One region of the Nocardia sp. NPDC060259 genome, then DNA from elsewhere that is predicted to be linked to it. Evidence: riboswitches for the same ligand, from Rfam matches in the RefSeq annotation. Region 1 holds a riboswitch; each other region holds the start of a gene.
The links. Region 1 has a riboswitch for cobalamin ahead of ACFWF2_RS31310 (CbtB-domain containing protein). Riboswitches for the same ligand answer to the same signal wherever they lie in the genome.
Positions count from the first base shown of each region.

Region 2: linked by a shared signal. The riboswitch ahead of ACFWF2_RS18900 (FecCD family ABC transporter permease) and the one ahead of ACFWF2_RS31310 (CbtB-domain containing protein) in region 1 are both predicted to bind cobalamin.
Region 3: linked by a shared signal. The riboswitch ahead of metE (5-methyltetrahydropteroyltriglutamate--homocysteine S-methyltransferase) and the one ahead of ACFWF2_RS31310 (CbtB-domain containing protein) in region 1 are both predicted to bind cobalamin.

Region 1 covers NZ_JBHXAY010000144.1:2,072-12,218, reverse strand. The annotation lists gene ACFWF2_RS31325 (A/G-specific adenine glycosylase) at 1-643, shown strand, start outside; gene ACFWF2_RS31320 (alpha/beta fold hydrolase) at 655-1,395, opposite strand; gene ACFWF2_RS31315 (antibiotic biosynthesis monooxygenase family protein) at 1,452-1,775, shown strand; cobalamin riboswitch at 1,801-1,970, shown strand; gene ACFWF2_RS31310 (CbtB-domain containing protein) at 2,002-2,202, shown strand; gene ACFWF2_RS31305 (CbtA family protein) at 2,193-2,981, shown strand; gene ACFWF2_RS31300 (hypothetical protein) at 3,018-3,470, shown strand; gene ACFWF2_RS31295 (OsmC family peroxiredoxin) at 3,553-3,990, opposite strand; gene ACFWF2_RS31290 (SRPBCC domain-containing protein) at 4,064-4,507, opposite strand; gene ACFWF2_RS31285 (DMT family transporter) at 4,563-4,883, opposite strand; gene ACFWF2_RS31280 (FMN-dependent NADH-azoreductase) at 4,880-5,533, opposite strand; gene ACFWF2_RS31275 (TetR/AcrR family transcriptional regulator) at 5,641-6,249, shown strand; gene ACFWF2_RS31270 (DUF4240 domain-containing protein) at 6,295-6,774, shown strand; gene ACFWF2_RS31265 (ABC transporter permease) at 6,778-7,638, opposite strand; gene ACFWF2_RS31260 (ABC transporter ATP-binding protein) at 7,635-8,528, opposite strand; gene ACFWF2_RS31255 (sensor histidine kinase) at 8,743-10,147, shown strand, end outside.
Region 2 covers NZ_JBHXAY010000049.1:1,301-11,447, forward strand. The annotation lists gene ACFWF2_RS18890 (ABC transporter substrate-binding protein) at 1-389, opposite strand, end outside; gene ACFWF2_RS18895 (ABC transporter ATP-binding protein) at 389-1,471, opposite strand; gene ACFWF2_RS18900 (FecCD family ABC transporter permease) at 1,468-2,499, opposite strand; cobalamin riboswitch at 2,533-2,655, opposite strand; gene ACFWF2_RS18905 (ABC transporter substrate-binding protein) at 2,770-3,861, shown strand; gene ACFWF2_RS18910 (ABC transporter permease) at 3,861-4,724, shown strand; gene ACFWF2_RS18915 (ABC transporter ATP-binding protein) at 4,700-5,461, shown strand; gene ACFWF2_RS18920 (LLM class flavin-dependent oxidoreductase) at 5,458-6,807, shown strand; gene ACFWF2_RS18925 (MFS transporter) at 6,881-8,077, shown strand; gene ACFWF2_RS18930 (TIGR03086 family metal-binding protein) at 8,118-8,696, opposite strand; gene ACFWF2_RS18935 (DUF6597 domain-containing transcriptional factor) at 8,759-9,511, shown strand; gene ACFWF2_RS18940 (hypothetical protein) at 9,573-9,710, shown strand; gene ACFWF2_RS18945 (TetR/AcrR family transcriptional regulator C-terminal domain-containing protein) at 9,718-10,147, opposite strand, start outside.
Region 3 covers NZ_JBHXAY010000006.1:40,786-50,932, forward strand. The annotation lists gene ACFWF2_RS04620 (short-chain fatty acyl-CoA regulator family protein) at 1-1,155, opposite strand, end outside; gene metE (5-methyltetrahydropteroyltriglutamate--homocysteine S-methyltransferase) at 1,339-3,603, opposite strand; cobalamin riboswitch at 3,746-3,944, opposite strand; gene ACFWF2_RS04630 (pyruvate carboxylase) at 4,222-7,620, shown strand; gene rsmD (16S rRNA (guanine(966)-N(2))-methyltransferase RsmD) at 7,617-8,180, shown strand; gene coaD (pantetheine-phosphate adenylyltransferase) at 8,184-8,669, shown strand; gene ACFWF2_RS04645 (GtrA family protein) at 8,666-9,202, opposite strand; gene ACFWF2_RS04650 (DivIVA domain-containing protein) at 9,454-10,147, shown strand, end outside.

The sequences.
Region 1 (10,147 bases):
GTACCCGCGGCGGGCGTTGCGGTTGCACGAGTGCGCGCGGGTGCTGGCCGCCGAGCACGGTGACGTGGTTCCCGCCGATGTCGACGTGCTGCTGAGCCTGCCCGGCATCGGCGCCTACACCGCCCGCGCGGTAGCCTGCTTCGCCTACGGCCAGCGAGTTCCGGTGGTGGACACCAATGTTCGCCGGGTGGTCGCGCGCGCGGTACACGGCCGCGAGCCGGGCAATCCGTCGTCGCGCGATCTCGCCGAGACCGAGGCGCTGCTGCCTGTCCCGGTGCCGCGCGCCGCGACGTTCTCTGCGGCGCTGATGGAGTTGGGCGCACTGGTGTGCACGGCCCGCAATCCCGACTGCGCCCGCTGCCCGCTGCCCGCCTGCGCGTGGGTCGATGCGGGCAAACCGGCCGCCGAGGTGGCCCGCAAGGTGCAGAAATACGAGGGCACCGACCGTCAGGCGCGTGGACGTCTGCTCGACGTGCTGCGCGACGCGTCCGGTCCCGTGGAACAGGTGCGCCTGGATCTGGCGTGGACGCGCGATCCCGGCCAGCGCGCACGGGCCCTGGATTCGCTGCTGGTCGACGGGTTGATCGAGCAGACCGAGGACGGGCTGTTCGCACTGGCCGGTGAAGGTGGCGCAGCGGGATAACCCGTCTGCGTTCAGAGCACGCGACGCAGGAAGCGACCGACGTGCTCGCGATAGGCCGCAGGTTGTTCGTCGTGCACCAGATGCCCGGCCCCGGCGATCCACACATACTCCGCACCGGGGTGCACGTCGGCCATCGCCCGCATCTGACCGGCCGGGGTGATGGTGTGCTCGCCTTCGATGAGCAGCGCGGGCACCTGCAGCGACTTCCATTCGGTCCAGAAGTCGCGCGTGCCCCATTCCTCGGAGATCGCCCGGAACGTGTCGACCTCGCCGTGCAGCCGGTAGCCGTCGGGCGCGGCGGTAAAGGCGCGCAGGAAGTAGGCGCCTGCGACCGGCCCGAAGTAGTCGAGCACCGCCTGGTCGTCGGCGAAGGGCTGCGGCCAGGAGTGGATCAACTCGGCCCAGTGGGCGGCGGTGCGGCCGGTGAAATCGGGCGCGATGTCCTCGACGACGATCGCGCGCACCCGTTCGGGATAGGTGGCGGCGAAGACCCAGCCGTGGATCGCGCCCATCGAATGCCCGACGATCACCATCGGCTCGGTGATCCCGGCGGTGAGCCCGGCGAGATCGGCGACGAACGCCTCGGTGCTGAGCTCGGCGGGCGGCACCCGGCCGTGACCCGCGGCGTCGACGGTGTAGACGTGGCCGAATTCGCGCAGCCACGGGAGCAGATCTGTCCAGGTGCGCGCGCTGCCCATCAGCCCGTGCAGCAGCAGGATCGGGACGCCGGTCCCGCCTTCGTCGTACAACACCCTGACGATTGTGCCCCAGAGCGGGATGTTTCCCGCGCGGTCGTATTGTCGGCGCTATGGCTGTTGTGAAGATCAATGCGATCGAGATCCCTGAAGGCGCGGGCCCCGAGCTGGAGAAGCGCTTCGCCGCCCGCGCGCACGCGGTGGAGAACTCCCCCGGTTTCCTCGGCTTCCAGTTGCTGCGCCCGGTGGCCGGCGACAACCGGTATTTCGTGGTGACGCAATGGGATTCGGAGGAATCGTTCGCCGCGTGGCGCGACGGTCCCGCCCGCGCCGCGCATGCCGGACACGGTGCCGAGGGCGAGCGTCCCAAGCCGGTGTCGACCGGTGCCTCGCTGCTCGAGTTCGAGGTCGTCCTGGACGTTCCCGCCAAGGCCTGACAACGGCGTTTCCGCTGGACATGCGGATGCGCGTATTGACGAGGGCGCCTCGCGACTGTCACAGTTCGAGGGAACACACGCGAGGGTGCGCGGTAATTCCGGTGAGATTCCGGAGCGGTCGCGCCACTGTTATCCATGTACCGGGTTCCCGGTGCCGGAGAGCCAGACACCGGCACCTTCGCACCACACTTCGACCGTGGGACGCGTATCCCTGAGGAGGACCCGAATGGCCATCGCGCATTCACCCAGCCGGGATACCGGCCTGGACACCCTGGCAACCGTGCTCGTCACGGTCGGTGTCGTTCTGCTTGCACTGCTCACCCTGTACCTGGTCGGGTTCGACCAGGGGGCCGTCTCGCGTAGCGGGATGTACCTGCACGAGCTGATGCACGACGGACGTCACCTGCTCGGTGTCCCGTGCCACTGACCGGATCACTCAAGACCCTGCTGCTGCGCGGCCTGCTGGCCGGCCTGATCGCCGGTCTGCTGGCCGCCACAGTGGGCTATTTCATCGGCGAAACCCAAGTGGACGCCGCGATCGCCATCGAAGAGGCCGCCGCTGCACCGGCCGAGCACGGACACGACGCGGCCGAGCCCGCTGGCCATTCCCATGGCGGGGAAGAAGAACCGCTGGTCAGCCGGTCCGGCCAGAAGGCGGGACAGTTCCTCGCGCTCGGGCTGGCCGGGATGGCGTTCGGCGCGCTGTTGGCGTCGGCGCTGAACTACGCCCGCCGGTTCACGGCGCTGACCGGGCCGAAGCTGTCGCTGTACGCCGCGGGATTCGCGTGGGCGGCGATCGTCGCGGTGCCGTTCTTCAAGTACCCGGCCAACCCGCCCGCCGTGGGTGATCCGGAGACGATCAACAACCGCACCTGGCTGTGGGTCGCCGCCGTCGTGCTCGGCCTGCTGGCCGTCGCGGCCGCGATCGCGGCCTACAAGGCGCTGGCCGGCCAGCTGGATACGCTCCGGCTGATCGCGGGGGTGGCCGCGTTCGTGCTGGTCACGACCGTCGGCTATGTGCTGCTGCCCGGCGTGAACGAGGTGGCCGACGACTTCCCGGCGACGCTGCTGTGGCGTTTCCGGGTGGCCTCGCTCGCCGAAACCACCACGCTGTGGGTGGCTTTGGGGCTGGCCTTCGCCGCGCTCACCGAATTCGCCTCGCGCCGTAGCACTCCAGTAGTGGAGCGGGTCGCTACCGCAGGGTGATCCTCGCGAGTATCAGCGAGAGGCAGTGTCGGTGTCATGACCGGCACTGCCTTTTCCGTTTCCGCGTCCCGACCCCGCGCGGTGACCGTCGCGTTCTGCGGTCTCGTCACCGCTCTGGCCGCAGGCGCCGCCGAGGGAATGCTGCGCGCTGTTCGTGGCGGTGGGGAATTCGGCGCCACCGCAGCGGGATTGCTTCCCCGCCTCGCCATCTACCTGGTCGTCGGGGCCGTGGCGCTGTACATGGTGAACGGCAGCCGGGTGGCCCGCGCGCTGCTGACCGTCGGCATCGGCGTTGTCGGCTTGCTCTCGCTGATCATCGAGCCGCTGGCGGTCATGCTGTCGACCGACGACTTCGGCGAGCTGTTCGCCGGCCTTTCCCCCAGTTCGGCGGTGCTGGCCGGCTGCCGGGCCGTGCACATCCTGGCGGTGGTGATTGCCATTCCGGCGATGTACACACCAGCCGGGCATCGGTGGTTCACCCAGCGCTGACCCGGCATTTTCGTGCAATCCGGCCCCTGCCAGTCAGTTTTCCGACTGGACAGCGGCGAACTGCACGAAAATGCCGGACGGATCAGATCAGTTCGGCGTCCAGCTCGACCTCGGCGACGCCGGCCAGCGCCTTGCTGACCGGGCAGCCGTTCTTGGCGGCGGTGGCCGCGGTGTAGAAGCCCTCGGCGTCGAGCCCGCCGGCGACGGCGCGCACGGTCAGCTTGATCTTGCTGATCTGGAACCCACCGGCCGGGTCCGCCGCGAGCGTGACGTCGGCGGTGACATCCAGGCTTTCCGGGGTGCCGCCCGCATTGGCGATCTCGGCCGAGAGCGCCATCGAGTAGCACGACGAGTGCGCCGCCGCGATCAGCTCTTCCGGGCTGGTGCCCTCGGCGACTTCGGCAGCGCGGCGCGGGAAGGTCACATCGAACTTGCCCGCGCCGGAGCTGACCAGTTCGACCTGCCCGGAACCGTCCTGCAGTCCGCCTGCCCAGAGGGTGCGTGCGCTACGAGTCGGCATGGCAATCCTTTCGATTCGGTGGGTGTTGCGTCCGGTGACGAACCTACTCGGATCCCGTCCGGAGTTCGCCGGCTCAGGCGACGCCGGTGACCTCGTCCAGCCGCTCCAGCATCGCCGGCCAGACCTGCTGGTGCAGGTCACGGAGGGCTGCGGTGGGGAAGCCGGAATGGCGCAGGCGCAGCCGGATGCCGCGTGGCTGCTTGAGGAATTCCGCCGCGACCACGGTCTCCACGCCGTCGGTGGCGGCGGTGACCCAGGTGAATTCGATCCGCCGGTCCGGTTCCAGCAGCAGGATGCGGCCGTAGTGCGGGTTGCGCTTGTCGGCCGAGCCGGTGTCGAAGTAGAGCGGCTCGTTCACGGCGGGGCGCATGAGGACCGATCCGGGAACGGCCAGCCACAGGTCGAGGCCCCGGGTCCAGGCCGCGTAGAGCAGGCTGGGCGAGGCTTTCATCACGCGCTCGACCGTGAGCTCGTGCGGTCGCGCAGACAGGTCCGGGGGGCGAACTGGCTGGTCCATCAGCCGACCTTACCTGCCCGGACCGGCCGATCACCGCATCGGCTGTGCGACAGCGTCACTCGGGATTGGTGACGCGGGCGAGCACGATCCCGCCGAGGATCAGCGCCAGTGCCAGCATGCGGCCCGCGCTGAGCGGATCCTTGTGAACGAGGACGCCGAGACTGATCGCGCCGAGCGCGCCGATTCCGGTGAACACCGCGTAGGCGGTGCCGACCGGGAGGGTGTGCATGGCTCGCGAGAGCAGGTACACCGCGAGCGAGCCGAGGGCGATGCAGAGCAGGGTCGGGCCGGGTTTGGTGAAGTTCTCGGTGGGTTTGATGGTCTGCGACCAGATGATCTCGACGAGGCCGGCGAGGCCGAGTACTACCCAGCTCATTTCGCGTAATCCTGTGCGAGCAGCCGCACTTCGCTCAGCGCGGCGGCGAGCGAGACCTCGTGCGCGGCGCGCAGGTGGGCCAGGTTCGGGTCCTGCACGGCGTTGGCGAGTTCGGCGTGGACGAACACGGTGTCGGTCACGGCGAAATGCCCGGCGAAGAAGTCGCGCAGGTAGCGCTCCTGGTAGTCGTAGGCGGCCTTCGGCGCGCCGGGCGAGTAGGCGCCGCCGCGGGCGCCGACGACCACGAACCTGCGCTCACCCAGCGACATGCGCGGGAAGGTGATCTGGTCGAGCCAGGCCTTGAGCGCGGCGGGGATCGAGTAGTTGTACATCGGGGTGCCGATGAGGATCACGTCGGCGGCGAGTACCTGCGCGAGCAGTGGTTCGACGATCTTCCATGCGGTCTTCGCGGCAGGGGTCACGGCCAGCTCGGGGAGCCGATCGAGATCGGTGCCACCCGCGGCGAGGACGCCGTCGCAGAGTTCGGTCCAGCCCTCGCCGATGAACGGTGTCGGCTGGGCGGTCAGGTCGCGATAGGTGTACTCGCCGTCCGGCGCCTCGGCGCGCCAGGCCTGGACGAATTCCGCGCCGAGCCTGCGGCTCAGCGACCGGGTGCGAGCGCTGGCGTCGAGGTGCAGCAGGTGTGTCATGGTCGAGCCCTCCATAAATGGACATCATGTCCGCTTGTTGTGTCTCGACGATAGAACACAAGTGGACAGTCTGTCCATATATTCGTTTCTGGGCTACAGTCGACACCATGGAGCCCCGATCCGACCTGCTCACCGGCACGGCGCTGGACGCACCGCAGCCCGCGGAGCGCACCGACGCGGCCCGCAACCGGGCCAAGGTGCTGGCGGCGGCCGCCGAACTGTTCGCCACCCGCGACCCGCGCACGGTCACCATGGACGACATCGCCAAGGCGGCGGGCGTCGGCCGCGGCACCCTCTATCGCCGCTATCCCGACCGCACCGCGATCGCCGTCGCCCTGCTCGACGAACACGAACGCGCGGTCCAGGAACAACTCCTGTGCGGGCGACCCCCACTCGGTCCCGGCGCGCCACCCGCCGACCGGCTCGCTGCCTTCTACGCCGCGATGGTCGAATTGCTCACGGCCCATGCGCATCTGGTGCTCGGTGCCGAAACCGGGGGTGCGCGCTTCGCGACCGGCGCGTACGGATTCTGGTCGGCGCACGTGCGGGCGCTGCTTGTCGAAGCCGGTGTCGCCCAACCGGATTCCCTGGTCGATACCGTCCTCGCGCCCGTGGCGGCCGAGGTCTATCTGCACCAACGCGAACGCGGACTCGCACCCGGTCAGATCACCGAGGGTCTGGCGGTGCTCGCCCACCGCCTGCTCGACCAGCCCTGATCTGTCGGCCCTGATCTGTCGGCCCCTGCCGCTACCGTCACGCGGGTGACGACACTTCCCACCGATACCGAAGCCGCCCGTTTCTGGGCCCTGATCGAAACCGCCTGGGAGCGCGCCGGTTCCACGGCCCGCCGCGCCCTGCTCGACAGCGCCTACGACGACGAGCCGCTCGGCAGGTTCATCGACGCCCTGCGCTCGCTGAGCACCGATTTCACGAGCGACGAGCTGACCGCGCTCGACCGGGTCGCCGAACGCGCGCTCTACGACATCGACCGCGCCGATATCCACGCGATCACCGACGGCTCCGACGACGGCTTCCTCTACGCCCGCGGCTTCATCGTCGCGATGGGCCGCGAGTACTACGAGGCCGTGCGCGCCGACCCGGAAGCCGCGCTGCCGGATGTCTGGTGCGAGGAGATGTGCTACTTCTTCGCCCACCTGCACGACAAGCTCTACGGCGATTTCCCGGACACGGGTTCGGGCATCTCCCGCGAGACCGCGTCGAACCCGGCCGGGTGGTCCTGAGAATCAGGTCAGGTCGCGGCGGGTCATCAGCCAGATGGTGCCGCCCGCGAAGGCCAGTACGTAGGCGGTGAGCAGCGCGAGGGACTCGCCGCGCGTGAGGATGTCCAGGACACCGGGAGTGGCTGGGCCGCTGACGGTGCGCATCGCGCCCGCCAGGGATCCGGCGGCGGTTCCCGGCAGCAGGTCGGTGAACGTCTCGATGGGACCGAAGATGGCCGCCACCCCGCGCAGCAGGTTCTCGACGACGAGCACCCAGACCAGGCCGAGGCCGACGGCGAGGGCAGGGCCGCGGGCGATGGCGCCGATCAGCGCGCCCGCCAAGGTCCACATGCTCAGAATCGCTGTGCCGGAGATGATTCCGAGAACGGAGCGCTCCAGGGACGGCAGGGTGAGCGGCTGACCCTCACTCACCGCGATGAGCGAGGCGACACCCAGGTCGACGGCGAATGCCACACAGACCAGGGCCACCACCACGACCACCAGGCTCACGAGCAGGCCGCCGACCGCTGCAGGACGGCTCGGTCCCTGGGTGAACACGGTCTTCCAGGTGCCCCAGCCGTAACCGCTGCCGACCGCGAGCGCGCCCAGGATGAGCATCAGCGCACCGCCGAACATCGCCATGCCCTGGGTGAAGACCTCGGGGACGGCGGCGGGCATGAGCTGGCCGAGCAGGACGTCGCGGGGCAGACCGTCCGACATGGCGCCGCTCTCGCCGGAGGTGTAGGCGAGGTAGTTGAACAGGTAGGCGAAGGTCAGATTCAGCAGCACCCACACGCCGAGGACGATCCAGAACGCGGGCCAGCGACCGAGCCGCACCGACTCCGCGCGCATGCTCGCCCACAGATCTCTTGTCACACCGGTCATTTCGCGACCTCCATAGCCGTCATCTCGAAGAACACTTCTTCCAGGGATTTCTCGTCGACGCGCAGTTCCAGCAGGTCGGCGCCCGCCGAGACCACGGCGCGGGCGACCACCGGCGCCATCGCGGCAGACGTTTCGACTCTGATCCCGTCCGCGTTCGCCCTTGCGGGAGCGATGGTGTGAATCGCGTCGAGGGCGATATCGGCGGGTTCGGCGCGCACCAGCAGTGCTGCGGTGCCGCGTAATTCGGCGACAGTCGATTCGGCGAGCAGCCTGCCGCCGGAGATCACGCCGACCCGGTGGCAGATCTCCTGCACCTCCGCGAGTTGGTGACTCGACAGCAGTACGGTGTGCCCATCGGCAGCGAGATCGATGATGAGCGTGCGCATTTCGGCCAGGCCCGCCGGGTCGAGGCCGTTGGTCGGCTCGTCGAGGATCAGCAGGTCGGGGTCACCGAGCAGGGCCGCGCCGACGCCGAGGCGCTGCTTCATCCCCAGCGAATAGGTGCGGAAGCGGTCGCCTGCCCGGTCCGCCAGGCCTACCCGTTCCAGCGCCTTCTCGACGTCGGCGGCGCTGTGCCCGCGGTAGCGCGCCAGGACGCGCAGGTTGTCGCGGCCCGAGAGGTAGGGGTAGAAGCCGGGACCCTCGATGAGGACGCCGATGCGGCGCAGGGCCGCGGGATCGCCGGGTGCGCGGCCGCGTACCAGGGCGGTGCCCGCGCTGGGCCGGATCAGGCCGGCCAGCATGCGCAGGGTGGTGGTTTTGCCCGCGCCGTTGGGGCCGAGGAAGCCGTAGATCTCGCCTGCGGCGACGCGCATGCTCACCGCGTCCACCGCGATGTGCTCGCCATAGCGCTTGGTCAGCTCGTCGGTGACCACGATCGAATCGTTCATGGGAATCAGGATCCGCGCCGATGCGGTGCCGGGGCATCCGTCGCGGAGCGGCTTCACGGCTACGTCGCGCGGCCTACTCGCTGTCGTTCCCGACGCTCGATATTCGCCTCGACCGGCCCGCTGACCGGCCACTGTGGCGCCGCGGGGTGGCTCGCACCGGAATTACGGGCGCAGGCTGACGCGGAGGGCGGCCCTACGCAATAGGGTGAGTGAGGTGGGAGCGTCTGCGAAATGGGAGCGTGGCTCGGTCGTTGTGGACTGGGGCCTGGCAGTGGTGGTCGCGGTGATCCAGCTCGCCGGGAGTTCCGGTGCGAATGCGAATCAGAGCGGGGTGCGCTCGCTCGACGCGTTCGCGTATCTGTTGCTGCTCGCCGGTCCGATCGCGCTCGGCTTCCGGCGTGTGCTGCCCGAACCGGTGCTGCTGGTCGCTCTGCTCGCCGCGGTGTCGTATGTGCTGCGCGACTACGGATACGGGCCGATCTTCCTGTCGCTGATCATCGCGTTCCTGACCGCGGCGGTCAACGGATCACGGTGGCGCACATACCCGGTGGCCGCGGTCGGCTATCTGACGATGGTGTGGCCGTTGCCCGCGCTGCTCGGGCGCGACACCGACGCGTGGCAGATCTTCGGGTTGCTGGCCTGGGTGGGCGTGCTCGTCGGGATCGCCGAGGGGGTGCGCCAGCGGCGGGCGGTGGTGGTCGCGCGCGGACAGCGGGCCGAGGCCGCGCGCCGCGACGAGCAGGCGCAGCAGGCCAGGGCCGCCAGCGAGGAGCGGCTCGCGATCGCCCGTGAGTTGCACGATGTTCTCGCGCACAGTCTTTCGCTGATCAATGTGCAGTCCTCGGTGGCGCTGGAGCTCTTCGACCGGAAACCGCAGCAGGCCGCGGCCGCGCTGGCCACGATCAAGACGACCTCCAAAGAGGCACTGGCCGAGGTGCATACGCTGCTGCACGCCATTCGCAGCGGTGCGGCGGTGGCGCCCGCGGTCGAGGAATACGCCGAGCCCGCCGCCGATTCGGCCGCGCCCGTCGCTCCCGTCGCACCGCCGCGGCCCGCTCCCCGCGCGCCGACGCCGTCGCTCGATGATCTCGAGACCTTGCTCGAGCGCACCAGGGCGACCGGGCTCGATGTCGACACCAAGATCATCGGGACACCCAAGAAGCTGCCCAGCGTGATCGATGTGGCCGCGGCCAGGATCATCCAGGAATCGCTGACCAATGTGGTGCGGCACGCGCCCGGCGCGTCGGCGATGATCACCCTGCGGTACACGCCCGAATCGGTCGACATCACCATCGACAACACGCGGCCGACCAGCACCGCGGTCCGCACCGGCGCGGGTGGGAACGGGATCATCGGCATGCGGGAGCGGGCGCACGCGCTCGGCGGGGCGTTGACGGCCGGGCCGCGGCCGTCAGGTGGGTTCCGGGTGGCGGCCAGATTGCCTGCCCGACCTGCGGCGACCGCCGCTGAACCGCGCAACGACGCATCGCGCGCCTCCCGGCAATCCGCGTCGGCCGCGGGCTCCCCCACTGACAACGCAGGCTCCGCCGCAGCCGGTGCTGCCCGTGCAGGATCCGCGGCAGCCGGACCTGACCGTGCGGGCTCCGCGGCCGGTGCTG
Region 2 (10,147 bases), on a different contig from region 1:
GTGAGGTTGCTCGCCTCGTCGTAGCCGTAGCTCCAGCCGGCCACCATGACGTCCGGGCGCTGTGCGAGCACGGTTTCGCGGGACGGGTATTCGGGGGCGACGGATTTCAGTCCGTCGACGACGGCGGCGCCGTAGTGCTTGCGCAGGGTGTCGGCGTCGCGCTGGATGCTCGACACGGCGGCCACCTGGTCCTGCGCGCCGAGGGCGAGGACCATCGAGATGAGGTTGCCGTCGTTGACGAACAGCCGCTGCGCGGGCGCGGGGAACGGAGTGTCCTTGCCGCAGTTGCGCACGCTGATCGTCGTCGCGGTGTCTGCCGTCGTGCCGGTGCAGGCCGCCAGGACGGCGGCGAGTGCGGTGGTGACCAGGATGCGGCCGGTGTTCTTCATCATCGCGCCTTTCGCGGGGTGATCAACAGGTGTTCTTCGCCGGTCGCCGGATGCTTGACGCGGGCCGCGTCGACACCGAACACCTCGGCGACGACCTCGGGCGTCAGTGCTTGCGCGGGCGGGGCCGGTGGTCGGGCGGAGCCGTTGTGCAGCACGATGATCCGATCGCAGTAGCGGTCGGCCAGCGACAGATCGTGCAGGGCGGCGACGACGGTGCGCCGCAGTCCGCGCACCAGGCCGAGAAGGTCGAGCTGGTGGGTGACGTCGAGGTGGTTGGTCGGCTCGTCGAGGAGCAGGACCGGGGTGTCTTGTAGCAGCGCTCGGGCCAGCAGCGCGCGCTGACGTTCGCCGCCCGACAACTGCTGCACCGGTCGATCGGCGAAACCAGCGAGGTCGACCGCGGCGAGCGCTTCCAAGACCTGCTGACGTTCCCGCGGTGCGCCGAGTCCCCACGGCGGCAGATAGGGGGTCAGCCCCAACGCGACCACCTCGCCGACGAGCATGTCGGCGGAGGGACTCTCGTCCTGTGCGACCAGAGCGACGGTCGTCGCGCGTTGGCGCGGACGCAGGTCGTGCAGGACCTGACCGTCGATGAGCACCTGTCCCCGCGCGGGCTTCCCAATACCGGCCAGCGTCCGCAGCAGTGTCGTCTTGCCGCTGCCGTTGGGCCCGACAATGCCCAAGGTCTCGCCCGGCTCGATCGAAAAGTCTGCGCCGACAACGATATTCCGCCTGCCGACAGAACACGTCAGCTCGACCACCCGCACCGCCCCGGGCAGCGCGGCGTTCGATCGGGCCGCGCTGTCGACGTTCCCGTGGGCTTCAGCGCTGCCATCGCGGTGCTCGGTGCCGTTCGCCCGGTCGTCGAGGAGATCGTCCGTCGCTGCCCGCGGGACGTGGGTACGGGCCTCGCCGGGACCATCCGCCGCGGTGCGCGCGTCGGACCGGTCGCCGTGACGATTCGGACCGGCGGAATCGACGCGCTGCGGGGACAGCGTGGCGCCCTGGTCACCCGCGTACCTGCCGGGCTCGCCGTCGGAGGCCGGTGCCGGACGACGAGCAGTGTGGTCGTGCGCGGTCATGAGGTGCCGAACTGGTAGCGCCGTCTGCCCATCAGGAGCAGGAAGGCCGGTGCGCCGATCAGACCGGTGAGGACGCCGACGGGGATCTCGGTGGGGCGCACCAGGACCCGGGTCGCGGCGTCGGCGACGACGAGGAACAGCGCGCCGCACAAGGCACAGGCGGGGAGGAGATTGCGGTGGCGCGGACCGACGATCATGCGCGCGGCATGAGGGACCACCAGCCCGACGAAGCCGATTCCGCCCGACACCGCGACCAGCACACCGACGAGGACCGCCAGCAGGACGAACAGGCCGATGCGCAGTTCCTTCACCGGAACACCGATCGACGACGCGGTGGTCGCGCCTAGAGTGAGCGCGTCGAGCCACCCGGCGATGGCCATCAAGACGACACCGGCGACCAGCACGACGACCAGCGGCACCGCGAGTGTCGTCCAGTCCGCGCCCGCCAGGCTGCCGAGCAGCCAGAACAGCACGGACTGCGCGGCGGCGGGATCGGTGCTGCGGAACACCAGGTAGCTGCTGAACGCCGCGAAGGCCGAGCCGAGCACGGTGCCGGTGAGGACCAATCGCAGCGGCGTCAGACCACCCTGGGCGAAGGCGACGAGGAAGACGAGGGTGGCCGCGCCGAACGCACCGGCCAGCGCGCCGCCCGAGAGCGCCCAGATGCCCGCGCCGGCGAACAGGCCCGAGGTGATCACCGCGGCCGCGCCTACGCCCGCGCCGGAGGAGACACCGAGCAGGTAGGGATCGGCGAGTGGATTGCGCACCAGGGTCTGCATCGCCGCCCCGGCCAGCGCCAGTCCGGCGCCGACGACCGCGGCCAGGACCGTGCGTGGCACTCGGAGCTGCCAGACGATGGTGTCGATGCCCAGGTCGGCGGGTGTCGTCCCGGTCAGGCGGGCGCCGAGGGTGTCGAGCACCGCGGACACAGGGACGATCTCGGCGCCGAAGCCGGTGGCGCCGAGCATGGCGACCAGTAACAGTGCCCCGAGCAGGGGTAAGGCGAGCGAGATCCGGGCACGGATCATCGCGGGTTCACCACAGGCAAGGCGCGGCCCTTTCGGAGGGTGCCCGGCGAGGGAGGTCTGACTCTCGCCGCGAGGCGATCACAGTGGCGCGACCGTTCCGGAATTGCACCGGATTCCCGCACCCACCGGGGAGGACCCATCGACTGTAGCGCGGCACCCCGTGCCAGAGATCTACCGGGGACGGCGACGGCTGGCGGCGCGCGCGGCCGGGTTCCAATCACGGTAAGGCTAAAGCTGTTCGGTGAACCGCCCGATTGCTTCAATCCGTACATGCACCGACCGCACACCTTCCTGCCCGGCCTGCGTGGCCGAGCCACCGCCGCGCTCCTCGCGATGGCTACCGTGGCGACGCTCGGCCTGAGCGGCTGCTCGAACGGCAGTGACGCTCCGGTCGGCACCCCTGACACGCCGCTGCCGACCGAGGTGCCGCCGGGCACCACCCTGATCGTCGCCGATCAGCAGGAGCGGCTGCAGTCGGCCCTTCGCCTGTCCGGTGAGCTGGACAAGCTGCCGTTCAAGATCGAGTTCGCCAACTTCATCGGAGGGCCGGCCATTCTCGAGGCGTTCCGGGCAGGCGCGGCCGATGTGGGCCAGGTGGGTGACGTTCCGCCGATCCACGCGCTGGCCGCCGGGCAGGACGTGCCGATCGTCGGCTCGTACCAGACCAACCCGCAGGCGCTGAAACTCGCTGTCGCGCCGGGGCGCGCGATCACGAAGCTCACGGATCTGAAGGGCAAGAAGATCGCCTACGCCGAGGGAACCGCGCAGCAGGCCGCGGTGCTCAAGGCGCTGACCAAGGCGGGGCTGAAGCCGACCGACGTGCAGTTGGTCCGGCTGCAGCTGGCGGAATTCCTCGACGCCGTGCGCACCGGTCAGGTCGACGTGGCTCCGCTGATCGAACCCAATGTCACCCGCCTGCTGCGCACCCAGGGCACGTCTCTGATCCCGGACTCGGAGACCACCGGCATCTACAGCGGCCTGGCCTACCTGTACGCGCGCCGCGCGGTGGTGCAGGACCCGGCGAAGGCAGCGGCCACCCGTGCCCTCGTCGGTGCGTTCGTGCGGGCCTGGAACTGGACCAACACACACCGCGAGGAATGGGCGACCAAGTATTACGTCGAGATCCAGAAGGTCAGCGCCGACGACGCGAAGCGGATCATCGACTCGCTCGGCACCTACACGTTCCCGCACCTGGATCAGCAGTTGGTTGTCCGCCAGCAGACCACCATCGACGCGATCGACGCCGTGGGTGAGCTGCCGAAGAAGATCAAGGCCGTGGACGGCTTCGATCTGCGCTTCGATGCCGCGGTCACCGAGGCGGTCACCACCAGCGGGGCGGCGTTCGCGCCGGCGACGAGCTGATGGCGACCATCGACGCGGGTGTGCTGCGGCGCATCCGCACCGGCACCGCCGCCCCGGTCGAGGCGCTCGCGCCGCGCGGGCGGGGCGGGCGCAGGCTCGGACCGGGCAAGCCGATTCCGTTCGGCTTCGCGCTCGGACCGGCATTGCTCATCGGCGCGTGGGTGCTCGGATCGGCCACGGGCGCACTGGATCCCGAGACGCTGCCCGCGCCGTGGACGGTCGCCCAGACCGCCGGTGACCTGATCGCCGACGGGCGGTTGCAGTCCAACCTGCTGACCTCGCTGCAGCGCGCGGTGATCGGGCTCGGACTCGGTGTGGCGATCGGCGTGGTGCTCGCGCTGGTGGCGGGGTTGAGCCGGCTCGGTGAGGCGGTCGTCGACGGCCCGGTGCAGATCAAGCGCTCGATTCCGACACTGGCGCTGATCCCGCTGTTCATCGTCTGGTTCGGCATCGGCGAGGAGATGAAGCTGATCGTCATCACGACCAGCGTGCTGATCCCGGTCTACATCAACACCCACGCCTCGCTGCGCAGCGTGGATGCCCGGTATGTGGAGCTCGCCGAGACGGTCGGGCTGTCGTGGTTGGGCTTTCTGCGGCGGGTCGCGCTGCCCGGGTCGCTGCCCGGATTCTTCCTCGGATTGCGGCTGGCGGTGACCATCTCCTGGCTGGCGCTGGTCGTGGTCGAACAGGTCAACGCGACCAGCGGCATCGGCTATCTGATGACGCAGGCGCGCACCTACGGACAGATCGACGTGATCGTCGTCGGTCTGGTGATCTACGGACTCCTCGGGCTCTTCGGCGACCTCGCCGTGCGGGCGGCGGAACGGAAGGCGCTGGCATGGCGACAGACACTGGGCGACTGAACGAGGAGCGGATCGTGGTGCGCACCGGCGCACTCACCCGCGGCTTCGGTGATCGAATCGTGTTGAACGGCATCGACATCGAGATCCGGCGCGGCGAATTCGTCGCCCTGCTCGGCCGCAGCGGTTCCGGCAAGAGCACGCTGTTGCGGGCGCTGGCCGAACTCGACGCCGACGTGCCGGGCTCCGGCGAGCTGACCGTGCCGACCCAGCGGGCGGTGGTGTTCCAGGATTCGCGGCTGCTGCCCTGGGCGCGGGTGCTCGACAATGTGGTGCTCGGGCTCACCGGGCGCGACGCCGCCGAACGTGGGCGCTCGGCGCTGGCCGAGGTCGGGCTGGCGGGACGCGAGAAGGCCTGGCCGCGTGAGCTTTCCGGTGGTGAGCAGCAGCGGGTGGCGCTGGCCAGATCGCTGGTCCGCGAGCCGGAACTGCTGCTGGCCGACGAACCGTTCGGCGCGCTCGACGCGCTGACCCGGATCCGCATGCACGCCCTGTTGCAGGCGCTGTGCGAGCGGCATCGGCCCGCCGTCCTACTGGTGACCCACGACGTGGACGAGGCGGTGTTGCTCGCCGACCGGGTGCTGGTCCTGGACGAGGGACGGATCGCCATCGATCAGCGCATCGACGCGCCGCGCCCGCGCAGGCACGCGCACCCGGAGTTCGTCCGGCTGCGCGAGGTCCTGCTGGCCGGGCTCGGCGTCGACACCACCGAATTCGAGGAAGTGAAAGCAGCGTCATGAGTGCACCGCGGCAATTGAGTCTCAACGCGTTCATCTACCCGTCGGGGCACCACGAGGCCGCCTGGCGGCATCCCGACAGCAGGCCGGAGCGCATCTACGACGTCACCTACTACCAGGAGATCGGGCGCACCGCCGAGGCGGCGAAGCTGGATGCGGTGTTCTTCGCCGACGGGCCCGCCCTGCGCACCGACGTGCGCCACAACGCGGCGCCCGGCCTGGAGCCGATCACGCTGCTGACCGCGATCGCCACGGCCACAACACATCTGGGTCTCATCGCGACCGCGTCGACCACCTACTACGAGCCCTACAACCTGGCTCGCCTGTTCTCCTCGCTCGATCATATCTCCGGTGGGCGGGCAGGCTGGAATATCGTCACCACCGGAACCGATTTGGCGGCGGCCAACTTCGGGCTCGACCGGCACCCCGATCACGCCGAACGGTATGCCCGCGCACGGGAATTCGTCGACGCGGTGGTCGCCCTGTGGGACAGCTGGGAGGACGACGCGATCCTGCTCGACCGCGCCGCGGGCATCTACGCCGACCCGGACAAGATTCATCCGATCGACTTCGTCGGCGAACATCTGCGCGTGCGTGGGCCGTTCAATGCCGCGCGGACGCCGCAGGGGCATCCGGTGCTGGTGCAGGCGGGCGCCTCCAACGAGGGACGAGCCTTCGCCGGCAAGTACGCCGAAGCTATCTTCACGGCGCACCAACGGCTTTCGGACGCGCAGACCTTCTACGCCGACATCAAGGCCAAGGCCGCCGAGTACGGGCGCGACACCGACGAGGTGAAGATCCTGCCCGGGATCAGTCCGTTCATCGCCGACACCGAGGCCGCCGCGCTGCGTCTGGAGCGGGAATTCAACGAGCTGACCGTGCCCGAATACGGGATCAAACAGCTGGAATCGATCACCGGCACCTCGCTGCGCGCCCTCGCGCTCGACGCTCCGGTGCCGGTGGAGGTGTTCGCCGGGGCCGGTGATGTCACCGACAACGCGCGCAGCAGGCTGCAGGTGGTGGCGGGCATCGTCGAGCGGGAACGGCCGACACTGCGTGGGCTGCTGCACCGGCTGGCGGGCGCCCGCGGACACCGGGTCTTCGCCGGTACCCCCGAGCAGGTCGCCGACACGATCGAGGAATGGTTCACCCACGGCGCGGCCGACGGTTTCAACGTGATGCCGCCGTACTACCCCGGCGGGCTCGAGGTCTTCACCGAGACGGTGGTGCCGATCCTGCAGGAGCGCGGGCTCTTCCGCACCGAGTACACGGGAACCACCCTGCGCGACCACTTCGGCCTCGCCCGTCCGCGGAGCCGGTTCGCGCCGGAACCCGTTTCCGTCGGATGAGTGTGTCGAGCGACGAAAACTCTTGTACCGCTGGGAGACCGGGACCGACGAGTCGCCGCGTCGGCAGGGCACGATGACCGCGGAGGTGATCGATTCCGCTCCGGTGCGGCTGCGGTCGCTGGTGTGGCCGGTGTTCGCGCCGATGGCGCTGTACGGCGTCGGCGTGGGGGCCGCCGCGCCGATGTACGCGCTGCGTGCGCTGGATCTCGGTGCGTCGGCGGGTGCGGCGGGGCTGATCGTCGCCCTGGGCGGGCTCGGGATGGTGCTGACCGATCTGCCCGCGGGGCGGATCGTCGCGCGGATCGGGGAGCGGGCGGCGGTCGGGGTCGGCAGCGTGCTCGGGACGGTGGGTGTGCTCGCGGCGATCTTCGCGCCGAATCTCGGTGTGCTGGCGTCGGGTTTGCTGCTCAACGGGGCTGCCGGGGCGGTGTGGGGACTGGCGCGGCAGACCTATCTGGTGTCGGTGGTCGCGCCGGAGCAGCGGGGCCGGGCCATGTCGACGCTGGCGGGCGCGCATCGGCTCGGGTTCTTCTGCGGGCCGTTTCTCGGTGCGGCGCTGGTGCACGGGTACGGGCCGGTCGGCGCGCTGTGGCTGCAACTGGTGACCACGTTGCTGGCGAGCGTGGCGATGGTGACGATCCGCTCCGGCGAGATCGATCAGGCGGCGCTGCGGCCGCTGCACACCGTGCTGTCCGAAAACCGCAGGGCGCTGGGCACTCTCGGGCTCGCTTCGGTGGCGGTCGGCGCGGCACGGGCATCGCGTTCGGCGCTGCTGCCGCTGTGGGCGGCGCATCTGGGGATCGACGCCGCGACCACCAGTCTGCTCTTCGGTCTGGCGGGCGCGGTCGATGTGCTCATGTCGTATCCGGCCGGGGTCTGGCTGGACCGGGCGGGCAGCCGGGTCACCGGCATCGCCTGCGGCATCTGCTTCGCCGCCGGGTACGCCGTGCTGCCGTTCACCTACTCGGCGCTCACCATGGGCGCGGCGACCATGCTGCTCGGCCTGGCCAACGGGCTCAGCAACGGGCTGATCATGACCGTCGGCGCCTTCGCGGCACCCGAGGACCGCCGCGCGGAGTTCCTCGGCGCCTGGCGGCTGACCCATGATGTGGGCATGTTCGCCGGTCCGGTCTCCGTCGGCATCGTTGGCGCGTTCGCGGGCCTGGCCGCCGCCGGCGCGCTGCTCGCCGTCGGCGTCGGCCTCGGCACGGTCGCGATCTATCGCTGGTTCCCCGGCCGGGTCCAGCCACGGATGGTCAGCGATGAGTGATGGTGCCGACAAGCCGGGAAGTCGCGGGTGCTGCGACGGCCTATTTCCAGGCGGGGTCGCGGCCGGTGAGGCCGAGGACGCGGTCGAGGAGGGGAGCGTCGGGGGCGACGGGGATTTCGGGTCCGTAGATGCCCATCTGGCGGCCCTGGTCGGCGGTGGCGGCGGTTTCGTCGAAGGCGTAGCGGAGCAGGTCGTCGTCCCACCGGGCGGTGGCGCCGAGGGCGCGGGAGAGGTCCCAGCCGTGGACGATCAGTTCGCCGACGACCATGCCGCCGACCAGCGGAGCGGGCAGCTGCATCGGGCCGCCCATGTGCGTGACGCCCTGCCAGGCATCGGGGTTTCGCCAGGCTGTGGCGAGGTTGTCGAGTTGGGTATCGAGGGCCGCGGCCCAGTCGCTCTCGGTCAGATCGACCTCGGATTCGGCGGCCGCGGGCGGGGCGATCGCCTCCTTCCGGGCCGCGCCGATCAGCGACGGACCCCAGAACAGCAGATGGTTCAGGAGGGCGCGGACGTCGAACTCGGTGCACGGGGTCGGGGCGGCGAGACGATCCGGCGTGATGGTGCGCAGGAGCTTCGACAACGGTTCGGCGGCGCGTGCCACGCGTTCGGTTTCGGACATAGACCGAGGTAACCACCGCGACGCGGGTGCTGTCTTGAACAAACGCGACATACACTCGCCGCGTGGAACGCGATCCGCGGGAACTCGGGGGTGCCTGGCGCGCGTCGCAACGTCACGCGTTCGCCGCGCCGTCGGGGGAGCTGACGCGCTACGTGGCGCGGTACTGGACCGTCACCTGGGAATATGAGCAGCCGTACCGGCAGCTGGTGGTGCCGCTGCCGAACGTCCACCTGAGTTTTCGCGACGGCCGCGCCGAGGTGCACGGGCCGTCGTCGTCGCATCTGTACCGGGAGCTGGCCGGAGTCGGTTCGGTGTTCGGTGTCGCGTTCCGGCCGGGCATGTTCCGGCCGTTCCTCGATGGCCCGGTGACGGACCTGCGGGACCGGATGATCGATGCCGCAACGGTTTTCGGTCCTGACCTGCCGTCGCCTGTCGACGTCGAATCGGTCGAGCGGTTCCTGGTCGAGCGCCTGCCCGCTCCTGATCCGCAGGCCGAGCTCGCCACGCGGGTGGTGGCCGCGATCGCCGAGGACACCACGGTGACCAGGGTCGACGCGATAGCGGACCGATTCGGCCTGAGCGTGCGCGGGTTGCAGCGGTTGTTCGCCGACTATGTCGGCATCGGCCCGAAATGGGTGGTGCGCCGCTATCGCCTGCACGAGATCACCGAGCGTCTCGCCGAGCGAACCGAGATCGATTGGGCTGCAACCGCCGCCGAGCTCGGGTACGCCGACCAGGCGCACCTCAGCCGCGACTTCCGCACGATCTTCGGTGAACCCCCCACCCGCTACGCGCGGCGCTACGAAATGCGGTAACGCCGTGATCGGCTACCCCGACAGTGATAGTGAACCGAAGTAACGACAAGGAGTGGACGCCATGGGATCTACCGATGTCATCAACTGGCTGGTCGAGGGTTATCTCGCGGGGGATCCCGTGCGGGGACCGATCTGGGTCGCGTTCATGTACGCGATGATGCCGTTCCAGCTGCTCGGGATGATGACCGGCAGCGCCTAGCTCTCGATCAGCGCACCCGCGTACCGAGGATGGTGCGCACGCCCGCGATGAACAGCTGCAGACCGAAGTCGAAACGGGCTGTGGGATCGGGGGTTTCGAGCAGCGGAGAGGCTCCGTCGGGCAGCGCGCCGACGGAGTCCATCTGCATGCGGGACTGCTCGTCGACGGTCTGGCCGAGGACGTAGTAGAGCAGGGTGTAGGCCGTGAGTTCGGCTTCCTCCCTTGTCATTCCGGCCCGGATGACGATTCCGGCGAGGCGTTCGCGCGCCTTGCTGGTGGTCAGGCGCGAGGCGTAGGTGGCCGAGACCAGCTCGGCGCCGTCGCGGTAGGCGAGCAGGCAGTCGCGCAGGCGGTGGGCGAGTTCGGTGAGCTGCTCGGGCCATCCGGTGGCCGTGATCGGCTCGTCCATCGGCGCCAGGATCCGGTCGGCGACCGCG
Region 3 (10,147 bases), on a different contig from region 1:
GGCGATCCACAGGTAGCGGCGTCCGTCGGGCATCTCCGAGATCTGGGTGAGGATCCGGCCCGGATGCGCGAACGCCTCGTGGGTAACCCACAGCGGGCAGCTGCCGCCTACCCGGGAGAAATGGAACGCGGTGGCGGACTGGCGTTTCGAGATGTTGCCCGCCCGGTCCGTACGGACCAGGAAGAACGGGACGCCACGCTGACCCTGGCGTTGCAGGGTGCTGAGCCGGTGGCAGACCGTCTCGAAACCGACCTCGAACCGCAGGGCGAGCAGGTCGGCGTCGTAGCGCAATTCCTCGGCCGACCGGAGGAACCGCCCGTAGGGCAGGATCAGCGCGCCCGCGAAGTAGTTGGCCAGTCCCACCCTGGCCAGGGTGCGGGATTCGCCGGTGAGCCCCCTGGACTCGGCGAGCACATTGTCGATCTCGCGACCGTAGAGCAGCAGGCCGAGGGTGGTGGCGATCTGGAAGGCACGCTGGCCGGGACGCAGCCGCCTGGCGAGGGTGAGTGTGCGGGTGTCGGGGTCGTAATGGCGTTTCGGGATGGTCGGGTCGGCGCCGTCGCCGCGGACCAGCACGGTGACGCCGGCGCGTTCCTCGGCGATCCTGGCCAGCTGGCGATCCAGCGAGCCGATGCTGAGGCCAGATTCCTCGAACAGTTGCTCGGCCGCGTGATCGAGGGTGGAGATGTGGTTGCGGTGGTCGTAGAAGAAGTCCCGCACGTCCTCGTACGGCATGGGGGTGCCCGGCGCGCCGCTGGGCGTGTCGACCCGTGACGACAGCAGATCGAGCTGATCGGTGGCCGCGCGCAACCTTCGGTGCATGGCGATGACGATCCGCGCGACCTCGGGGAGCCGGGTCGCGAGTTCCTCGACCTCGGTGATCGGCGCGGTGTCGCCGCCCCCCGCGGCTTCGACGAGCACCTCGTGCAGATCCGAGACCAGGCGCGCGTCGGAGTCGGCGGCGAAGAACTGCACGTCCAGATCGAAGGTCGAGTTCAGTTTCAGCAGAACGGGAATGGTGAGCGGGCGCTGATCGCGCTCGAGCTGATTGAGATAGCTGGGGGAGAGATCCAGCGATTTCGCGAGCGCCGCCTGAGTCATCCGTCGTTCTTCACGCAGCCGTCGTAGCCTGGCCCCCGCGTACATCTTCCGCACGCCGAGATCCTAACTCTCCGGGTTTGCAATGTTCGCTCGAAATGGCGATTGTCCTGGGAGAAGTCCAGTCCTGCAAGGGAATTTACCTGTGACTACTGGTGCGTAACGTGCGAAGGGGGACGGCGGTGGCAGGCGGGACTCGCCGCCCCGGACGGATTCGCCCCGTCCGGGGCAGCGGTCCGCTCAGCGCAGTGCGGCCGCCGCCGTCACCAGGTTGCGCAGCGACGCCTCGACCTCCGCCGGGCCACGGGTCTTGAGACCGCAGTCGGGGTTCACCCAGAGCCGTTCGGCGGGCACCGCTTTCAGCGCGGCGGCCAGCGAGGTGGTGATCTCCTCGACCGAGGGCACCCGCGGGGAGTGGATGTCGTAGACGCCGGGGCCGACCCCGAGCGCGAAACCGGCCGCGTTCAGGTCGTCGAGGACCTCCATGTGCGAGCGCGCCGCCTCGATCGAGGTGACATCGGCGTCCAGGCCCGCGATCGCCGAGATCACCTCACCGAACTCCGAGTAGCACAGGTGGGTGTGCACCTGGGTGGTGTCGGCGACACCGGCGGTCGAGAGCCGGAACGAGTCCACCGACCACCGCAGGTAGGCGGGCTGATCCGCCGCGCGCAGCGGCAGCAGTTCGCGCAGGGCGGGCTCGTCGACCTGGATGATCCGGGTCCCCTGGGCTTCCAGGTCGACCGTCTCGTCGCGGATCGCCAGCGCGACCTGACGCGCCGACTCGCCCAGCGGCTGGTCGTCGCGGACGAACGACCACGCCAGGATCGTCACCGGGCCGGTGAGCATGCCCTTGACCGGCTTGCTGGTCAGCGACTGGGCGTGGCCGATCCACGACAGCGTCATCGGCTCCGGGCGCGAGACGTCGCCGAACAGGATCGGCGGACGCACGCAGCGGGTGCCGTAGGACTGCACCCAGCCGTTCTCGGTGGCGGCGAAGCCGTCGAGGAGTTCGGCGAAGTACTGCACCATGTCGTTGCGTTCGGGCTCGCCGTGTACCAGTACGTCCAGGCCCAGCTTCTCCTGCAGCGTGATCACCTCGGCGATCTCGGCCCGCATCCGGCGCACGTACTCGCCCTCGTCGATCTCGCCTTTGCGCAGCGCGGCGCGAGCCAGCCGGATCGCCGAGGTCTGCGGGTACGAGCCGATCGTGGTGGTCGGCAACAGCGGCAGATCGAGGTGATCGCGCTGCAGCGCCCGGCGCTCGTCGGCCGGGAGCCGGTTCAGATCGCCCTCGCCGAGTCCGGCCAGCCGGGCCCGCACCTGCTCGTTGTGCAGGCGGGGGTCGGTCCGGCGGGATTCGGCGGCATCGCGGGCCGCGGCCAGCTCGGTGGCAACGGCGTCGGTGCCCGAGGTCAGGGCCGTGGCGAGGACGCGCACCTCCGCGACCTTCTCGGCGCCGAAGGCCAGCCACGACCGCAGCCGCTCGTCGAGCCCGGTCTCGGGGGTCAGCGAATACGGCACGTGCAGCAGCGAGGCCGAGCTGGACACGGCCACGGAGGCGACGCTGCCGAGCAGGGCGCCCAGCGTGCCGAGTGCGGCGTCGAGATCGGTGCGCCAGATGTTGCGTCCGTCGACGACACCGGCGACGAGCAGCTTGCCTGCCAGCGCGGGCAGCACCGCGATGTCGGCGAGCTTCGTGCCCGCGGTGAAGTCGACCGCGATGCCGTCGACGGCGGTGTCGGCGAGGGCGCCCAGTGCCGCGTCGGGATGCCCGAAGTAGGTCGCGACCAGGATCGCGGGCCGCTGCGGCACGCGCGACAGCGCGGTGTAGGTCTCGCGGACGGCGGCGAGCTCGGCCTCGGTGAGGTCGGTGACCAGCACCGGCTCGTCGATCTGCACCCACTGCGCGCCCGCGTCGGCCAGCTGGGTCAGCAGGTCGCCGTAGAGCGCGACCAGCTCGGGCAGCCGATCGAGGGCGTTGCTGTCGGCCGCCTTGGCCAGCTTCAGGAACGTGAGCGGGCCGATCACCACCGGCCGCGCCTGCACGCCGAGTTCGATCGCCTCGGCCAGTTCGGCCAGCAGCTTCTCGGGGTGCAGGGAGAACGTGGTGGCCGCGTCGATCTCGGGCACCAGGTAGTGGTAGTTGGTGTCGAACCACTTGGTCATTTCCAGCGGGGCGACGGTGTCGGTGCCGCGCGCGGCCGCGAAGTAGCGGTCGAGCGGGTCGGCGATCGCGGCCACGCGGGGCGGTAGCGCGCCGAGCAGGACTGCGGTGTCGAGCATCTGGTCGTAGTAGGAGAAGGTGCCGACCGGCACCGAATCCAGTCCGGCCGCCTGCGATTCGGCGAACTGCGCCCGGCGCAGCTTGCGGCCGACGGCGTGCAGGTGCTCGGCATCGACGCGGCCCGCCCAGTAGGCCTCGGTGGCGCGCTTGAGTTCCCGGTTCGGGCCGACCCGCGGCAGGCCGAGAACCGTTGCGGTGAACGGAGAGTGCGAAACAGTCACGGAGATTCTCCAGTGTCGTGCAGGGAGAGCCGTCGCCTTACCGCGGGCAGCCGCCGACACCGGAGGGACCCGCCGCGAAGACGCGACAGGTCGGCACAGGTGGTCAGCGCGCCCGATCCACGAGGCGGTGGCCGCCGGATACGGCGTATCCGGCACAGTCGGCAGGTCTTCGGACTCGCTGGCACCGGTCGTGTGTTCGACCGACCTACTGGCCGTCGCTTCCCAGGCATCGTGCCCAGTGCTGTTGACGGCGGTCGTTCCTGCATACCGCTGCGGGACAGTCCCGGATTCTCACCGGGTTCCCTCTTCACCCGGCGCGCGGCGACGCGTGCCCGGGTTTCGACGCCGGCGCGGGAGGTCGGGGCTCCGACTCTTCCACCGCGCAGGCGAACCAGCTGCATCACTCAGCATAGGGCCTCGCCGGCGGTGACAGCTACCGCCCTGCCGGTGCACCCGGCGTGACCTGCGCGTTGCGGGCGCACCGCCGACCGGTCGCCGCGGTGAGATGTGACGGCCGGATGAACGCAACTTCGCAGGTGGGCGGGTGTGCGATGTGAAGATTGCTGCGAAGGCACCTTGCGTGTCGGTCGCGCGGTCACGGCCGGGTACCGTGGTCGAATGTTCTCGAAAGTCTTGGTCGCCAATCGTGGTGAGATCGCCATTCGCGCCTTCCGCGCGGCATACGAACTCGGCATCGGAACGGTCGCGGTGTTCCCCCACGAGGACCGCAACTCCGTGCACCGGCTGAAGGCGGCCGAGTCGTATCAGATCGGCGAGGAAGGGCACCCGGTCCGGGCGTACCTGTCGATCGAGGCGATCATCGACGCGGCCAAGTCGGCGGGCGCCGACGCCATCTACCCCGGTTACGGCTTCCTGTCGGAGAACCCTGATCTCGCCGCGGCCTGTGAGCGTGCGGGCATCACCTTCATCGGTCCCTCGGCCTCGGTGCTCGAGATGGCCGGTAACAAGGCCACCGCCATCGCCGCGGCCAAGGCTGCCGGGCTGCCGGTGTTGAAGTCGAGCGAGCCCAGCGCCGACATCGACGCGCTGCTGGCCGCGTCGCAGGAGTTCGAGTACCCGATCTTCGTCAAGGCTGTGGCCGGTGGTGGTGGTCGCGGTATGCGCCGGGTCGCCGCGCCGGAGCAGTTGCGCGAGTCGATCGAGGCGGCCTCGCGTGAGGCCGAGTCGGCGTTCGGTGATCCGACGGTGTTCCTCGAGCAGGCGGTGGTGAACCCGCGCCACATCGAGGTGCAGATTCTGGCCGACCAGCACGGCAATGTGATGCACCTGTTCGAACGGGACTGCTCGCTGCAGCGCCGTCATCAGAAGGTGATCGAGCTCGCGCCCGCCCCGAACCTGGATCCCGCACTGCGGGAACGGATTTGCGCCGACGCCGTGGCTTTCGCCCGCCAGATCGGATACAGCAACGCGGGCACGGTCGAGTTCCTGCTCGACGAGCGTGGCAAGCACGTGTTCATCGAGATGAACCCGCGGATCCAGGTCGAGCACACGGTGACCGAGGAGATCACCGATGTCGACCTGGTGCAGTCGCAGTTGCGGATCGCCTCCGGCGAGACCCTCGCCGACCTCGGCCTGAGCCAGGACAAGGTATCCATCCGTGGCGCCGCGCTGCAGTGCCGTATCACCACCGAGGATCCGGCCAACGGCTTCCGTCCCGACACCGGCCGCATCACCGCCTACCGCACCCCCGGCGGCGCGGGCATCCGTCTCGACGGCGGCGCGAACCTGGGCGCGGAGATCGGCGCCTACTTCGACTCGATGCTGGTCAAGCTGACCTGCCGTGGTCGCGACCTGCCCGCAGCGGCCGCCCGCGCCCGTCGCGCGCTGGCCGAGTTCCGTATCCGTGGCGTCACGACCAACATCCCGTTCCTGCTGTCGGTGCTCGACGATCCCGACTTCCAGGCGGGCCGGGTCACCACCTCGTTCATCGACGAGCGTCCCGAACTGCTGACCTCGCGTGGCTCGGCCGACCGTGGCACCAAGATCCTGAGCTACCTGGCCGATGTCACCGTCAACAAGCCGCACGGTGACCGCCCGACCACGGTGTACCCGTACGACAAGCTGCCCGCTGTCGATATGACGGTGGCGCCGCCGGACGGGTCGCGCCAGCGGCTGCTCACCCTCGGGCCCGAGGGGTTCGCGCGGGCGCTGCGTGAGCAGAAGGCGCTCGGCGTCACCGACACCACCTTCCGTGACGCGCACCAGTCGCTGCTGGCGACCCGCGTGCGGACCAACGGTCTGCTCGGTGTGGCCGGGCATGTCGCCCGCCTGACCCCCGAACTGCTCTCGATCGAGGCGTGGGGTGGCGCGACTTACGATGTGGCGCTGCGGTTCCTGCACGAGGACCCGTGGGAGCGGCTGGCCGCCCTGCGTGAAGCGGTGCCCAACATCTGTCTGCAGATGCTGCTGCGCGGCCGCAACACCGTCGGCTACACGCCGTACCCGGAGCAGGTCACCCGCTCGTTCGTGTCCGAGGCCGCGACGACCGGTATCGATATCTTCCGTATCTTCGACGCGCTCAACAATGTCGACCAGATGCGCCCCGCGATCGACGCCGTGCGCGAAACCGGTACGGCCATCGCCGAAGTCGCGCTGTCCTACACCGGTGACCTGCTGGATCCGAACGAGACGCTCTACACCCTCGACTACTACCTGAAGCTGGCCGAGCAGATCGTCGACGCCGGCGCGCATGTGCTCGCCATCAAGGACATGGCGGGCCTGCTGCGCGCTCCCGCCGCGGCGAAGCTGGTCACCGCGCTGCGCAGCAACTTCGACCTGCCGGTGCACGTGCACACCCACGACACTCCCGGCGGTCAGCTCGCCACCTACCTGGCGGCATGGCAGGCCGGTGCGGACGCGGTCGACGGTGCGTCCGCGGCGATGGCGGGCACCACCTCGCAGCCCGCTCTGTCGGCGATCGTGGCCGCGGCCGCGCACACCGAGCGTGATACCGGGTTGAACCTGCAGAACGTGTGCGATCTCGAGCCGTACTGGGAGGCGCTGCGCAAGGTGTACGCGCCGTTCGAGTCGGGTCTGCCCGCGCCGACCGGTCGCGTGTACACCCACGAGATCCCGGGTGGTCAGCTGTCGAACCTGCGCCAGCAGGCGATCGCGTTGGGCCTGGGCGACCGGTTCGAGGAAGTCGAAGCCAAGTACGCCGCCGCCGACCGCCTGCTGGGTCGTCTGGTCAAGGTGACCCCGTCGTCGAAGGTGGTCGGTGATCTGGCGTTGGCGCTGGTCGGTACCGGTGTCGATATCGAGGACTTCTCCGCCGATCCGGGCCGCTACGACATTCCGGATTCGGTGATCGGTTTCCTGCGCGGTGAACTCGGCACCCCGGCCGGTGGCTGGCCGGAGCCGTTCCGCAGCAAGGCCTTGGCCGGACGCAACGAACCCAAGCCGGAGACCCCGCTGACCCCGGCGGATCAGAAGGGCCTCGACGGTTCCTCGCAGGAACGCCGCGACACCCTCAACCGCCTGCTGTTCCCCGGCCCGACCTCCGAATTCCAGGCGCATCGAGAGAAATACGGCGACACCACCGGTCTGTCGGAGAACCAGTTCTTCTACGGTCTGCGCCGCGGCGAGGAACACCGCGTGCAGCTGGAGAAGGGCGTCACCCTGCTCATCGGCCTCGAGGCGATCTCCGAGCCGGACGAGAAGGGCATGCGCACCGTCATGTGCATCATGAACGGGCAGCTGCGCCCGATCGCGGTGCGCGACAGGTCCATCGCCTCGGAGGTTCCGGCCGCGGAGAAGGCGGACAAGAACAACCCGGGCCACATCGCCGCACCGTTCGCCGGTGTCGTCACTCTGGCGGTGTCCGAGGGCGACGAGATCCACGCGGGCGACACCGTCGGCACCATCGAGGCCATGAAGATGGAAGCGGCCATCACCGCGCCGCGCGGCGGCATCGTCGGCCGGATCGCGACCGCGAAGGTGCAGCAGGTCGAGGGCGGCGATCTGCTGGTGGAACTGGCTGCGCGCGAGTCGGAATGACGCGCATCGTCGCGGGCACGGCAGGCGGGCGGCGGCTGAAGGTGCCGCCCGCCGGTACCAGGCCCACCTCGGACCGGGTGCGTGAAGCCCTGTTCAGCGCCATCGACGCGCGCCTCGACCTCGACGGTGCCCGGGTCGTCGACCTGTACGCGGGGTCGGGCGCGCTCGGTCTCGAGGCGCTGTCGCGTGGCGCCGCGCACGCTCTGCTGATCGAGGCCGACCGCAAGGCGGCCGCGATCGTGCGCGCCAATATCGCCGAGCTCGGCCTGCCCGGTGCCGAACTGCGCCTCGGCACGGTCGCCTCGGTGCTGGCGCACCCAGCGCCCGCCGCCTACGACCTGGTCCTGTCGGACCCGCCGTACGACGTGAGCACCGAGGACGTGCTCGCCGACCTCACCGCGCTGGCGTCCAACGGCTGGCTTGCACCGGACGCGCTGGTGATCGTCGAGCGATCCATTCGCTCACCCGAAATCGCCTGGCCCACAGGCTATGCGCCGCTGAAGCCGCGCAAATACGGGGAGACCAGAATCGAGCTCGCCGAATTCGGTGCTAGCGTCTGACCCATGGCTGCAGCACTGTGCCCCGGCTCCTTCGACCCGGTCACCAACGGTCACCTCGACGTGTTCACCCGCGCGGCCGCGCAGTTCGACGAGGTGATCATCACCGTCAATGTGAACCCCAAGAAACAGGGCATGTTCACCGTCGAGGAGCGCATGGAACTGCTGCGCGAATCGGTCGCCCACCTGCCCAACGTGCGCGTCGCGTCCTGGCAGGGCCTGACGGTCGACTTCGCCAAGCAGGAGGGCGTCACCGCGATCGTCAAGGGCCTGCGCGACGCGGGCGACTTCGGCTACGAACTCCAGATGGCCCAGATGAACCACAAGCTGGCCGGCGTCGACACCTTCTTCATCGCCACCAACCCGTCGCTGAGCTTCCTGTCCAGCTCACTGGTGAAGGAAGTCGCGGCCCTCGGCGGCGACGTCAGCGACATGCTGCCCCCCGCCGTGCACAAGCGCCTGCTCGACCGCCTGGCCGAACGCCGCGCTTAGAAGACCCAGCCGCGCAGGGCGAGAAAACGCATTCCGCCGACCGCTGCGGTGATGGCCAGGACCGCCAGCGCCTGGACGCTGTCGCCCAGGCCGGGGGCCCACACGCCCAGTGCGGCAAGGCCCGCCGTCGTGATGCCCAAACCGAGCAGCGCGAGCCCGCCGCCCTCCCATTGCGCGGTGAACCAGGTGACGCGGTCGGCGGCGTGGAAGGTGAGCTGGCGATGCAGTTCGTTGGCGATGACCGTGCTGACGACCGAGCCGGCCACATTGGCGATCAGCGGTCCGACGCCGTGCATGGCGAAGAACAGCAGCACGTAGGCGACATTGCTGAATCCGCCGACCAGGGCGAAGCGGATGAGCTGGGGAAGCGCGCGGTCACCGCGCAGGTAGACCAGCGCCCGGTCGACCTGCGGACGCAGCGTGGGCGCCGGCTCGCTCGCCACGGGCACGGACACGGGGTACGGACCGATCCAGGGAGTGAACATGCCCGCGACATGCGACACCGCGCTTCGCGGTGTTTCCAGAACGGTCATGATCGACTCCGATCGCAATGAACGAGCGTCGAGGAGTACAACAGGTGAAAACGTGCAGTGCTTCCCGGCGGAGGGCGTTGTCGTGCCTCCCGATGGTAGCGGAAGTGGAGGGGTTCACTCCACTTGATATCTGTGCGATCTAGGACACTGTCGCGACACACCGCGACGACATTCGGAACACGCGCCGCAGGCAGGCAGACTGGGCCACGGCGGTAGTGGTTGCGCCGGTAGTCGGCAGGAGGGTAGTGAGCATGTATCGCGTATTCGAAGCACTCGACGAGCTGGTCGCCATCGTCGAAGAGGCGCGCGGCATCCCGCCGACCCGCAGTTGCATCGTGCCCCGCGGCGATGTCCTCGAACTGCTCGACGACGTCCGCGACGCCCTGCCCGGTGAGCTCGACGACGCCCAGGACGTCCTCGACCATCGCGACAAGATCGTCGGCGACGCCCGCACCGGTGCCGAGGCCACGGTGACCTCCGCCAACGAACAGGCGAGCACCACCATCGAGAAGGCACGCGCCGAGGCCGACCGCATCCTCGCCGACGCCAAGGCGCACGCCGACCGGATGGTCGCCGAGGCGACAACGCACGCCGACCGCCTGGTCGCGACCGCGCAGGCCGAGGCCGATCAGGTGATCGCCGACGGCAACGCCGAATACGACGAGCTCACCGGCCGCGCCCAGATCGACGCCGACCGGGCGATCCAGGCGGGCAAGGACTCCTACGAGCGCTCGGTCGCCGACGGCAAGGCCGAACAGGCCAGGCTGGTCGCCCAGACCGAGGTCGTGCGGGCCGCGCACGCCGAGTCGGCGCGCCTGATCGACGGCGCCCAGGCCGAGTCCGACCGGGTCCGCGCCGAATGCGACGACTACGTCGACGAGCAGATGGCCGATTTCGACGGCAAGCTCGCCGCGCTGGGGGAGACGCTGGCCACCGCCCGCCGCA